DNA from 2 places in the Bacillus aerius genome. Region 1 is predicted to be linked to the other one. Evidence: a T-box and tRNA genes for the amino acid it is inferred to sense, from the RefSeq annotation. Region 1 holds a T-box; the other holds one or more tRNA genes.

Region 1 (6,262 bases):
CAACTGCCAGGCTGATCCGCAGTGAATTCTTGTCACTTCGCACCAGAGAATTCGTACTCGCAGCAAGAACGATCGGAACGAAAAACCATGTCATCATCTTTTCGCATATTTTACCGAACTGTATCGGCCCTATCATTGTGTCTGCTACATTGAAAGTTGGTTCTGTGATTTTAGCTGAGTCGACACTTAGCTATCTAGGGTTCGGCATCCAGCCTCCAACGGCGAGCTGGGGAAACATGCTTCAAGATGCACAAAATTTCTCCATAATGGTGCAAGCATGGTGGTATCCACTGTTCCCAGGTTTACTGATTCTACTTACCGTTTTATGCTTTAACTTCTTAGGTGATGGACTGAGAGATGCCCTTGATCCTAAAAAGCTAAAATAAGGTTCTTCTTATAGAAAATCGTGAAAGGACTCTGCGAGACGTTCTCCTTTTCCCAGGAAATAAAGCCGTCCTTCCGTCAGGGAGAAGTTTTAATAAAGTTGGAATAATATCTCTATCCCTTGCCCATACTGTGGACAACAGTTTTTAAAAAGTGAGGGATTGGTTATGTTATTTCTTCATGACGTATGGGTGAATTGGTTTGAAGGGGAAGAGAATGGCTATAATGTGTGCCATTTTCATGAGTGGCGCAAGGAGGACAGCGTGGAGCTGTTAGATCAAGTACCTTTACTCAAGGTGCAGAGTCCTTTGTTTGATTACATAGAGAATGATCTATCAGAGCTGCCAAAGACGCTGCTAGAATCTGTATTTGAGAAATCATATATTCGAAAAAATCATGAACGCCGTAAATTAGAGTATTGCTTTGTGGTCACGGACGGGATTAGAATCATCGCTGTGGATACGATTGGTTATTCCATCCCTGTGAGAAAGAGCCGATTGATTCCAAGACAGGAGCAATTGGTGTATGAAATGGTGAAAGATGTGAAGGCAGAGGAGTATGAATTCACGACGGACAGCCTTGAATCGACGAAAGAATATCACATCCTATCATTACCACCGCAGCATATCAGCGGATTAACGAGAAAAGAAAGACAGCTGAAGCAGCTGATGTTTATGGCGCTAGATCAACTAAAGGGGCTTCAAAACCGAGCAGAAATTGCCTATTGGTATACAGAATGGAATCCGCGCATGTACAACCAGATCAAACGAATGTCTTTCGAGGAAATTTGGAACATGCTTTATAACGAAACCATTGATGGATGGTCAGAAAACCATTTAGCCTTTTGTGAAAAAATGATTAAAGGACAGCCATTTTTTGAAAAACTTTGGGAAATGGAAAACGAATCAAAAGTGAATTAGAAAAAGCTTGCAGCTGAATATGCTGCAAGCTTGTTTTATTTTCGTTTCCGGCCAAGACCCATTGCATTCTCCATTTTTTTCAGCATTTTGTTTGCCGCACGGTTTGCCTTTTCAGCACCCTCATCTAAAATGCGATCAAGCTCATCTGACTCAATGAGTTCATAATAGCGATCTTGAATCGGTCTTAAAGCATCCACGACCACGTTCGCAAGATCTCCCTTAAATTCACCATAACCTTTGCCTTCGTATTTTTGTTCAAGCTCTGCAATCGATACGTTCCCTAATACAGAATAAATCGTCAGCAAGTTGGCAATTCCAGGTTTGTTTTCTTTGTCATATTTGACGATGCCTTCTGAATCAGTCACAGCACTTTTGATTTTCTTTTCAAGCTGTTTTGGCTCATCTAATAAGGTAATGAAAGATTTTTGGTTCGGATCAGATTTGCTCATCTTTTTCGTTGGGTCTGTTAAAGACATAATCCGAGCGCCTTCTTTTGGAATTTTGACTTCAGGTACAGTAAAGATGTCGTTATACTTTCGGTTAAAGCGTTCAGCAAGTGTTCTCGTTAATTCAAGATGCTGCTTTTGATCTTCTCCTACAGGAACTAAGTCTGTACCGTATAATAAAATATCGCCAGCCATTAATGGCGGATACGTTAATAGTCCTGAAACGACTGCTTCCTTACCAGCAGATTTGTCCTTAAATTGAGTCATTCTTTCTAATTCCCCAATATAAGCGACACATTGCAGCATCCATCCTGCCTGGGCGTGGGCAGGTACCTCTGATTGGATAAACAATGTTGCCTTCTCTGGATCAAGTCCCACTGCCAAATAAAGAGCGGCTAAGCTTCTAATATTTTGTCGAAGGGCTAAACGATCCTGACTGACCGTAATGGCATGCTGATCGACCACACAAAAGTAGCCGTTGTAATCATGCTGAAGATCGACAAATTGCTTCATCGCTCCAATGTAGTTCCCCAATGTCACAGAACCGCTAGGCTGTATGCCTGAGAAAATCGTCTTTTTTGTCATACTAAAACCTCTTTTCTTCAATATAAAAAGGCCCACCCATCACTTTTCAACAGAAAAGGGACGAATGAACCGTGGTACCACCCTTGTTATTTCAATACGAAATCACTCAAGACGTTGATATCGGAGACTGCTCCGTCTAAGCCTACTGACTCTGTCAAGTGTTCGGTTAGCTGCTCCAAAGCCCATTCCATACATGCCATTATCTGCTTGCACCGACCGCAGACTCTCTGTAAATGGTGAATATATGTACTCTTCTTTTTCATCGCAACAGTATGTCTATCTATTATAAAGGATGACCATGAAAAAGTCACGAAGCCTATTTGTGACCTTCTCATCATGTCGTTTGACACTTAAAATTTTAGATAAAATAGTAACTATCTGTCAGAATTTTTTAAAAAAGGATGATTAATTATATGTATAAAACATTATTCCTGCTGAATTTGTCAAATTATTTTAATCAATTTACGCTTTAATTTGTTGAAGTGATTGAGACTTTAGTTTATAAAAATCAATCTTTATCCCCATTTACGTTTTTTAAAAATATGTGAAATTGATATTGCAATAAATTATTCTATTCATTATAATGAATTTGTTCACACGTTTGTGCTAGGCTCTTTACATAGTGAAAATTCAGAAAAAACAAAAGAAATAGAAAGTAAGCTATTCAGGGACTTTTTTACGCTATTTCTTAAATCTGAATCTCATCTTCTATCGAGACCTTTGAACTAAAAACATATTATAAGGGGGAATACAGTTGAAAAAGCGTTGGTCTGTTGTTACTTTAATGCTTATTTTCACACTTGTATTAAGCGCTTGTGGTTTCAGCGGAAACAAATCAGGCGACAGCACGAGCAGTTCTGGAGAGGCTAAAACAACATTAAATGTGAATATCTCCACTGAGCCTTTTTCTCTACATCCGGGATTGGCAAATGATTCAACTTCAGGAAGTGTCATCCGTCAGACTTTTGAGGGATTAACAAGAATTAACGCTGAAGGTAAGCCAGAAAACGCAATGGCTTCTGATATCAAAACAAGTGATGATGGTAAAACTTACACATTCACACTTCGTGATGCAAAATGGTCTAATGGTGACCCTGTCACAGCACAAGACTTCGAATATGCTTGGAAATGGGCATTAGATCCTAAAAATGAATCTCAATATGCTTACCAGCTTTATTATATTAAAGGTGCTGAAGCTGCTAACAAAGGGGAAGCAAAAGTTTCTGATGTTGGCATTAAAGCAAAAGACGACAAAACGCTTGTAGTTGAGCTAGAGAACCCAACACCGTTCTTTACTGAACTAACTGCATTCTATACGTATATGCCAGTCAACAAAAAAGTGGCTGAAAAGAATAAAAACTGGTACACAAATGCTGGTGAAAACTACGTATCTAATGGACCATTCGTTCTTTCTAAATGGAAACACGGCGGTTCTATCACACTTGAAAAGAACAATGAATACTGGGATAAAGACACTGTGAAATTGAAAAAGATTAACATGTCTATGATCAAAGATACAAACACTGAACTTAGCATGTTCAAAAAAGGCGAACTTGACTGGGCTGGTTCTCCAACTGGAAGCCTTCCAACTGAGTCTTTAAAAACGTTGAAAAAAGAAGGCGGTCTTGAAATTCAAACGATCGCTGGTATCTATAACTACAAATTCAATACAAAAGTAAAACCTTTAAACAATGCGAACATCCGTAAAGCCCTTGCTTACTCAATCAACCGTCAAGCAATCGTTGACAAAATTACGCAAGGTGAACAAGTTCCAGCGATGGCAATCGTTCCTCCAACAATGGAAGGATTCACGGATAACAAAACTGGTTACTTCAAAGATCATGATGTAGCGACTGCTAAAGAACTTCTTGAAAAAGGTGCGAAAGAATTAGGTTATAAGTCAGTTTCTGATCTTCCAACATTGAAATTGTCTTACAACACAGATGAAGGCCACCAAAAGATTGCACAAGCAATTCAAGAAATGTGGAAAAAAGATTTAGGTGTGAACGTTGAACTTGATAACTCTGAGTGGAACGTATACATCGATAAAATCCACAGTGGAGACTACCAAATCGGACGTATGGGCTGGTTAGGTGACTTCAACGATCCAGTGAACTTCCTTGAGCTTTACAAAGATAAAGACGGTGGAAACAATAACACTGGATGGGAAAGCAAAGAGTACAAACAATTATTGAATGATTCTGCAAAAGAAACAGACAAAACAAAGCGTGAAGAAATGCTGAAAAAAGCAGAAAAAATCATCATCGACGATATGCCTGTAGCGCCTATTTACTTCTACACTCAACTTTGGGTACAAGATCCAAAACTTAAAGGTGTGGTTGTATCTGGACTTGGTGATGTTCAATACAAATGGGCACATTTCGAAAAGTAAGAGTTATAGTGTAAGAGATCTACGGCAAGGATCTTAAGGTATATGGAGGATGTCTCTCCATATACCTTTCTTGCTGATTAGAGAAATTGTTGTAAAATCATGGAGGTGCAATTCCGTTGCTTAAATATATCGGTAAGCGATTAATATATATTTTAATCACACTGTTTGTTATTGTAACTGCAACTTTCTTTCTCATGCAGGCAGCACCTGGTGGTCCATTCTCTGGAGAGAAGAAACTTCCTGCTGAAATTGAAGCAAACCTAAACGAGCACTACGGGTTGGACAAACCCTTATTTGTTCAATACGTGAGCTACCTAGGTTCAGTTGCAAAATTAGATTTTGGTCCCTCATTTAAATATAAAGGACAAACTGTTAATGATTTAATCAGTTCTGGATTCCCCGTTTCCTTTACCCTCGGAATTGAGGCAATTCTCCTCGCATTAGCATTTGGTGTATTGTTTGGGGTCCTTGCAGCGCTCTATCATAACAAGTGGCAAGACTATACGATTGCCATTTTAACGATCTTTGGAATCTCAGTTCCAAGTTTCATCTTAGCGGCGCTATTACAATATGTATTTGCATCTGAGGCAAGCTTTTTAGCGATCTTCCCAGTTGCAGGATGGGAGTCTTGGGCAAGCACCGTACTACCTTCTATTGCACTTTCCTTCATGCCAATGGCATTTATCGCTAGACTTGCACGGTCAAGTATGCTTGAAGTATTAAATAGTGACTACATTAGAACGGCTAGAGCAAAAGGATTAACAAAATCAGCTGTGACGATCAAACACGCCATTCGAAACGCATTGTTACCTGTTATCACATACATGGGACCAATGGCAGCTTCAGTGTTGACAGGTAGTTTTGTCGTGGAGAAGATTTTTGGTATTCCTGGTCTTGGCTCTCACTTTGTTACAAGCATTACAAACCGTGATTACACCGTCATCATGGGTGTCACAGTCTTCTACAGTATTATTCTATTAGTCAGTATTCTAGTTGTTGACGTCCTCTACGGTATTATTGATCCTAGAATTAAACTGACGAAGGCGAAGAAAGGGGTCTAACACATGGAAGAGATGAGAAAAGATTTATTTGTGCCTGCGACAGCTGACGCAGCAGAATCTGAAAAAATTTCTAAACCTAGTCTATCTTTATGGAAGGATGCCATGCTTCGCTTCCGTGCAAATAAACTTGCAATGGTTGGACTTGCAATCATTTTCATTATTGTGATTCTGGCCATTTTCGTTCCAGTGTTCTCGAAATATGATTATTCAACGACAGATTTGCTTAATGCAGATCAACCGCCATCAAAAGAGCATTGGTTTGGTACAGATGATCTTGGCCGAGACATGTTTGTTCGTACATGGGTAGGGGCAAGAATTTCGATCTTCATCGGTCTTGCTGCAGCAGTTCTTGACGTGATCATCGGGATCATCTGGGGAAGTATTGCTGCATTCAAAGGCGGCCGTACAGATGAAGTCATGATGCGTATCGCAGACGTTTTATGGGCAATTCCAACACTATTAATGGTTATTTTA
Region 2 (6,262 bases), 260 kb from region 1:
GAACCCACGCACGTTGAAAAGTGCGGGGATGAGGTGTGGGTAGGGGTGAAATGCCAATCGAACCTGGAGATAGCTGGTTCTCTCCGAAATAGCTTTAGGGCTAGCCTCAAGGTAAGAGTCTCGGAGGTAGAGCACTGATTGGACTAGGGGCCCCTACCGGGTTACCGAATTCAGTCAAACTCCGAATGCCGATGACTTATCCTTGGGAGTCAGACTGCGAGTGATAAGATCCGTAGTCGAAAGGGAAACAGCCCAGACCGCCAGCTAAGGTCCCAAAGTATACGTTAAGTGGAAAAGGATGTGGAGTTGCTTAGACAACCAGGATGTTGGCTTAGAAGCAGCCACCATTTAAAGAGTGCGTAATAGCTCACTGGTCGAGTGACTCTGCGCCGAAAATGTACCGGGGCTAAACGTATCACCGAAGCTGCGGACTGTTCTTACGAACAGTGGTAGGAGAGCGTTCTAAGTGCAGTGAAGTCAGACCGGAAGGACTGGTGGAGCGCTTAGAAGTGAGAATGCCGGTATGAGTAGCGAAAGACGGGTGAGAATCCCGTCCACCGAATGCCTAAGGTTTCCTGAGGAAGGCTCGTCCGCTCAGGGTTAGTCGGGACCTAAGCCGAGGCCGAAAGGCGTAGGCGATGGACAACAGGTTGATATTCCTGTACCACCTCCTCACCATTTGAGCAATGGGGGGACGCAGGAGGATAGGGTAAGCGCGGTATTGGATATCCGCGTCCAAGCAGTTAGGCTGGGAAATAGGCAAATCCGTTTCCCGTGAAGGCTGAGCTGTGATGGCGAGCGAAATTTAGTAGCGAAGTTCCTGATTCCACACTGCCAAGAAAAGCCTCTAGCGAGGTGAGAGGTGCCCGTACCGCAAACCGACACAGGTAGGCGAGGAGAGAATCCTAAGGTGATCGAGAGAACTCTCGTTAAGGAACTCGGCAAAATGACCCCGTAACTTCGGGAGAAGGGGTGCTTCTTAGGGTGTTAAAGCCCCGAGAAGCCGCAGTGAATAGGCCCAGGCGACTGTTTAGCAAAAACACAGGTCTCTGCGAAGCCGTAAGGCGAAGTATAGGGGCTGACGCCTGCCCGGTGCTGGAAGGTTAAGAGGAGCGCTTAGCGTAAGCGAAGGTGCGAATTGAAGCCCCAGTAAACGGCGGCCGTAACTATAACGGTCCTAAGGTAGCGAAATTCCTTGTCGGGTAAGTTCCGACCCGCACGAAAGGCGCAACGATCTGGGCACTGTCTCAACGAGAGACTCGGTGAAATTATAGTACCTGTGAAGATGCAGGTTACCCGCGACAGGACGGAAAGACCCCGTGGAGCTTTACTGCAGCCTGATATTGAATGTTGGTACAGCTTGTACAGGATAGGTAGGAGCCTTGGAAACCGGAGCGCTAGCTTCGGTGGAGGCATCGGTGGGATACTACCCTGGCTGTATTGACCTTCTAACCCGCTGCCCTTATCGGGCAGGGAGACAGTGTCAGGTGGGCAGTTTGACTGGGGCGGTCGCCTCCTAAAATGTAACGGAGGCGCCCAAAGGTTCCCTCAGAATGGTTGGAAATCATTCGCAGAGTGTAAAGGCACAAGGGAGCTTGACTGCGAGACCTACAAGTCGAGCAGGGACGAAAGTCGGGCTTAGTGATCCGGTGGTTCCGCATGGAAGGGCCATCGCTCAACGGATAAAAGCTACCCCGGGGATAACAGGCTTATCTCCCCCAAGAGTCCACATCGACGGGGAGGTTTGGCACCTCGATGTCGGCTCATCGCATCCTGGGGCTGTAGTCGGTCCCAAGGGTTGGGCTGTTCGCCCATTAAAGCGGTACGCGAGCTGGGTTCAGAACGTCGTGAGACAGTTCGGTCCCTATCCGTCGCGGGCGCAGGAAATTTGAGAGGAGCTGTCCTTAGTACGAGAGGACCGGGATGGACGCACCGCTGGTGTACCAGTTGTTCTGCCAAGGGCATCGCTGGGTAGCTATGTGCGGACGGGATAAGTGCTGAAAGCATCTAAGCATGAAGCCCCCCTCAAGATGAGATTTCCCATTCCGCAAGGAAGTAAGATCCCTGAAAGATGATCAGGTTGATAGGTCTGAGGTGGAAGCGTGGTGACACGTGGAGCTGACAGATACTAATAGATCGAGGACTTAACCTATATTCTAATGTGAAAAATGAACATTGTTATCTAGTTTTGAGAGAACATTTTTTGAAATATCTCTTGATTTATTTGTAATACATAGTATAATATCTTTTGTCACTAAATTGTCTGGTGATGATGGCGAAGAGGTCACACCCGTTCCCATACCGAACACGGAAGTTAAGCTCTTCAGCGCCGATGGTAGTTGGGGTTTTCCCCCTGTGAGAGTAGGACATCGCCAGGCTTTCTTCATTCCGCAGTAGCTCAGTGGTAGAGCTATCGGCTGTTAACCGATCGGTCGTAGGTTCGAATCCTACCTGCGGAGCCAATTTGGAGAGCTGTCCGAGTGGCCGAAGGAGCACGATTGGAAATCGTGTAGGCGGTAACCCCGTCTCAAGGGTTCGAATCCCTTGCTCTCCGCCACAATTTACATAATAAAGGGCCCGTTGGTCAAGCGGTTAAGACACCGCCCTTTCACGGCGGTAACACGGGTTCGAATCCCGTACGGGTCACCATTTTTATAGAAATACATACCAGCATTTTATTCGGAGGATTAGCTCAGCTGGGAGAGCATCTGCCTTACAAGCAGAGGGTCGGCGGTTCGAGCCCGTCATCCTCCACCATATCTTTTATATCGTCGCGGGGTGGAGCAGTTCGGTAGCTCGTCGGGCTCATAACCCGAAGGTCGCAGGTTCAAATCCTGCCCCCGCAACCAAATTTATCTTTATTGGTCCGGTAGTTCAGTTGGTTAGAATGCCTGCCTGTCACGCAGGAGGTCGCGGGTTCGAGTCCCGTCCGGACCGCCATTTTTTAAAAAGAATACTTGGCTCGGTAGCTCAGTTGGTAGAGCAACGGACTGAAAATCCGTGTGTCGGCGGTTCGATTCCGTCCCGAGCCACCACTATTTGCCGGTGTAGCTCAATTGGTAGAGCAACTGACTTGTAATCAGTAGGTTGGGGGTTCAAGTCCTCTTGCCGGCACTGTTTTTCAAATGTGGAGGGGTAGCGAAGTGGCTAAACGCGGCGGACTGTAAATCCGCTCCCTCCGGGTTCGGCGGTTCGAATCCGCCCCCCTCCACCATTTTTATTTTCATAGGGGCATAGTTTAACGGTAGAACAGAGGTCTCCAAAACCTCCGGTGTGGGTTCGATTCCTACTGCCCCTGCCAATTATATGATTCATTACATCTATGGCGGTTGTGGCGAAGTGGTTAACGCACCAGATTGTGGCTCTGGCACTCGTGGGTTCGATTCCCATCAATCGCCCCATTTTATTATTGGGCTATAGCCAAGCGGTAAGGCAACGGACTTTGACTCCGTCATGCGTTGGTTCGAATCCAGCTAGCCCAGTTGATATGCGGAAGTAGTTCAGTGGTAGAACACCACCTTGCCAAGGTGGGGGTCGCGGGTTCGAATCCCGTCTTCCGCTCCAATTATGGCGGCATAGCCAAGTGGTAAGGCAGAGGTCTGCAAAACCTTTATCCCCGGTTCAAATCCGGGTGTCGCCTTTTTGAAAAGACTGTCGGGGTGGTGGAATTGGCAGACACACAGGACTTAAAATCCTGCGGTAGGTGACTACCGTGCCGGTTCAAGTCCGGCCCTCGGCACCATTTTTTATTATTATAAGTTGCGCTCTTAAATGATCATGCCGGTGTGGCGGAATTGGCAGACGCGCACGACTCAAAATCGTGTTCCTCACGGAGTGCCGGTTCGACCCCGGCCACCGGTATCTAGTTTTAGATATTCTTTATTATCGTCAATTACAGAAGAATTAAAGAATATTAACGTTTAAAACGTCTTTCTACAGATTGTAGAGAGGCGTTTTTTATTTGTTTTTAGCTAGTTTTTCACATGACAAAATTACTTCAAATGGTGAAAAAACGGTTTTTGCTGAGGGCCATTCTAAGGAGATTGACTTTTACTTTATTGATGGTTACCTTATGATTAAACTAAAGGGGCAGGACAATTGAAGATGGATTGGATCAATTGTACATAGGAGGTGTTGTAATGATTACGGTTAAAAATGCTGAAAGTTATCTTAAAGATAGCATCGGTGAAGAGACCGATGAGATAAAAAAGGTTTGGGAAACATTTAAGGCTTTTTCAAAGGAGACTGTTGAGGGCGAAGAAGATAAAGAAATTTTATTTCAGTGTGGTGTCTATGATTTTACGGGAGAGGAACTATTTCATCTTGATTTTGTACGTCAGTTTACAATTTATGAAGAAGATGATTATTCTCACATGGAACAACTGCACTGTGAATTTTTATTTAAACCAACAAGCGAGTTAAAAAAGTTAAAGGTGGTAGAAGAATGGTCAATGGATTATGACGATATAGATCATTTTTTTAATCATATTGAAAGTATTCATGAGTTTAAAATTCCTTTGACTTTAAAGCCGATAAAATCAGCAATATATCAAGAAGAACTTTAATTCTTATTTCATTAACGGCTGCTTTACTTTAAGAGGGTATACCTTGCCTTTTTGGAATCATTTATCACGGAGTGTCGATTCGACTCCGGCCACCGGTATCTATTAAAAGTTTGGTTTTTACCGTGAACCCAACGTTTCACCCTCGTGGTGAAACGTTTTTTTGTGGTTTAAATGAGTTATTTAGATGAAAATAGAATCCTATTAGAAGAGAATGAGCATGTACTACTTTTAACAGAATAAACTTTTGATGATTTGCAACATTTGGTACGATACATTTAACCATATAAGGAAACAAAATGGAGTAGCGCATTCATAAAACAGTGAACTACCTTTGTGTAACTAAATGAATATTTGTGGGTACATACGCATCTTTAGCTGGCATCATCATTGTGACCCAGTTTGGGGGGGAATTTATGAAAAAACAAAATGATCATGAAGAGTTATTGACAGGTGGAAATGTCTCCAACGTATATCGTTCGGGAGATACGGTTCGCAGAGAGGTAAAGTCAGACAATATGAATATACAAAAGCTGCTAAAGCATTTAGAAAAAAAGAATTTCTCCTATGCTCCAAAGTTTTTAGGGGTTGATGAAAAAGGTAGAGAGATCTTGTCCTTCATTGAAGGTGTAGCCGGTCATGATCCCTTAAAAGAATACATGTGCTCTCACAATGTTTTAAAAGAAATAGCGAGAATGCTTAGACAGTATCATGATGCTGTTAGTGATTTTCCCATTTCAGACGATTGGGAACGAATGGACAATACGCCTAACAACATAGAGGTTGTGTGCCATAATGATTTTGCGATGTACAATATTATTTTCAAAAATAAAAAGCCAGTGGGAATCATTGATTTTGATGTAGCTGCCCCTGGTCCAAAGCTTTGGGATATTGCATATACTCTCTATACTTGTGTCCCTCTCAGTAGGTTTTTTCGTACTGAAACAGGGGAGGTCGTAAATTATCATTCATTAGAGCATGCAGCCCATATAAAGTATAGAGTCAAACAGTTTTTTGAAGCTTATGGTGAGGAAATACCAGAAGATTATGTGGACATGGTGTTGCTGCGTTTAGAAGGTTTATGTCAATACATGAAGCGAAAAGCGAATGAAGGGGATAGAGCCTTTCAAAAAATGATTCATGAGGGGCACCTTGAGCATTATCAAATAGACATACAATTCATTCATGAACACAGAAAAGAATGGATTTGAGGATGCCAAGGGTTTTATAAAAAAAGGACAACTTATCTTTTTACTAGTTTCTTGTGGATGTTACAATTGGTTATAATAGTTCAATAGAATGAATGTAAAGAGGCGGAGTTGTTATCTTGCAAACGAAGACGATATTACAGACTATGATTGAAGATGAGCGATCACATGATTATCCGCTTTTTAGACAGTACTGTGTAAGGAAAGAACAGGGTCTGCGTAAAGATGCGTTAAAGGTTCTTCAGTCTTTTGTTGAAGAGATGAATAAGAACGAATTTACAGCACGGCGTTCATTTGTTGTTTGGCTGTTTGATTACATTGAACGTTTTGAGGATGGTCATCATTTGCTTGTGTATCCATTGGTACATGGGGTGATCCACCCTGTTCTTCGAGAGTGGGAAAATATTGATCCAACGGATGTGAGACCGTATCGCTGGCAAGGCTTGTTTGTGCATCAGGGGGAAGGGCTGCCCTATTTATTGAAGGCACTAG

The links. A T-box is a leader RNA that pairs with one kind of tRNA and senses whether it is charged. The one in region 1 lies ahead of trpS (tryptophan--tRNA ligase), so its partner is inferred to be a tRNA-Trp.
Region 2: it encodes a tRNA-Trp, which carries the amino acid that the T-box ahead of trpS (tryptophan--tRNA ligase) is inferred to sense. The anticodon was not compared.

The regions. Positions count from the first base shown of each region.
Region 1 is NZ_JARYHO010000001.1:1,128,418-1,134,679, forward strand. Features, by position in the region: gene opp4C (oligopeptide ABC transporter permease) at 1-386, shown strand, start outside; gene M2353_RS05715 (YjbA family protein) at 552-1,304, shown strand; gene trpS (tryptophan--tRNA ligase) at 1,340-2,335, opposite strand; T-box leader at 2,389-2,607, opposite strand; gene M2353_RS05725 (peptide ABC transporter substrate-binding protein) at 3,090-4,727, shown strand; gene M2353_RS05730 (ABC transporter permease) at 4,844-5,788, shown strand; gene M2353_RS05735 (ABC transporter permease) at 5,792-6,262, shown strand, end outside.
Region 2 is NZ_JARYHO010000001.1:868,108-874,369, forward strand. Features, by position in the region: rRNA gene M2353_RS04390 (23S ribosomal RNA) at 1-2,152, shown strand, start outside; rRNA gene rrf (5S ribosomal RNA) at 2,263-2,378, shown strand; tRNA gene M2353_RS04400 (tRNA-Asn) at 2,388-2,462, shown strand; tRNA gene M2353_RS04405 (tRNA-Ser) at 2,467-2,557, shown strand; tRNA gene M2353_RS04410 (tRNA-Glu) at 2,575-2,649, shown strand; tRNA gene M2353_RS04415 (tRNA-Val) at 2,682-2,757, shown strand; tRNA gene M2353_RS04420 (tRNA-Met) at 2,773-2,849, shown strand; tRNA gene M2353_RS04425 (tRNA-Asp) at 2,864-2,940, shown strand; tRNA gene M2353_RS04430 (tRNA-Phe) at 2,960-3,035, shown strand; tRNA gene M2353_RS04435 (tRNA-Thr) at 3,042-3,114, shown strand; tRNA gene M2353_RS04440 (tRNA-Tyr) at 3,130-3,214, shown strand; tRNA gene M2353_RS04445 (tRNA-Trp) at 3,228-3,301, shown strand; tRNA gene M2353_RS04450 (tRNA-His) at 3,326-3,401, shown strand; tRNA gene M2353_RS04455 (tRNA-Gln) at 3,411-3,482, shown strand; tRNA gene M2353_RS04460 (tRNA-Gly) at 3,490-3,564, shown strand; tRNA gene M2353_RS04465 (tRNA-Cys) at 3,570-3,640, shown strand; tRNA gene M2353_RS04470 (tRNA-Leu) at 3,654-3,742, shown strand; tRNA gene M2353_RS04475 (tRNA-Leu) at 3,780-3,861, shown strand; gene M2353_RS04480 (hypothetical protein) at 4,140-4,565, shown strand; gene M2353_RS04485 (phosphotransferase) at 4,979-5,773, shown strand; gene M2353_RS04490 (hypothetical protein) at 5,890-6,262, shown strand, end outside.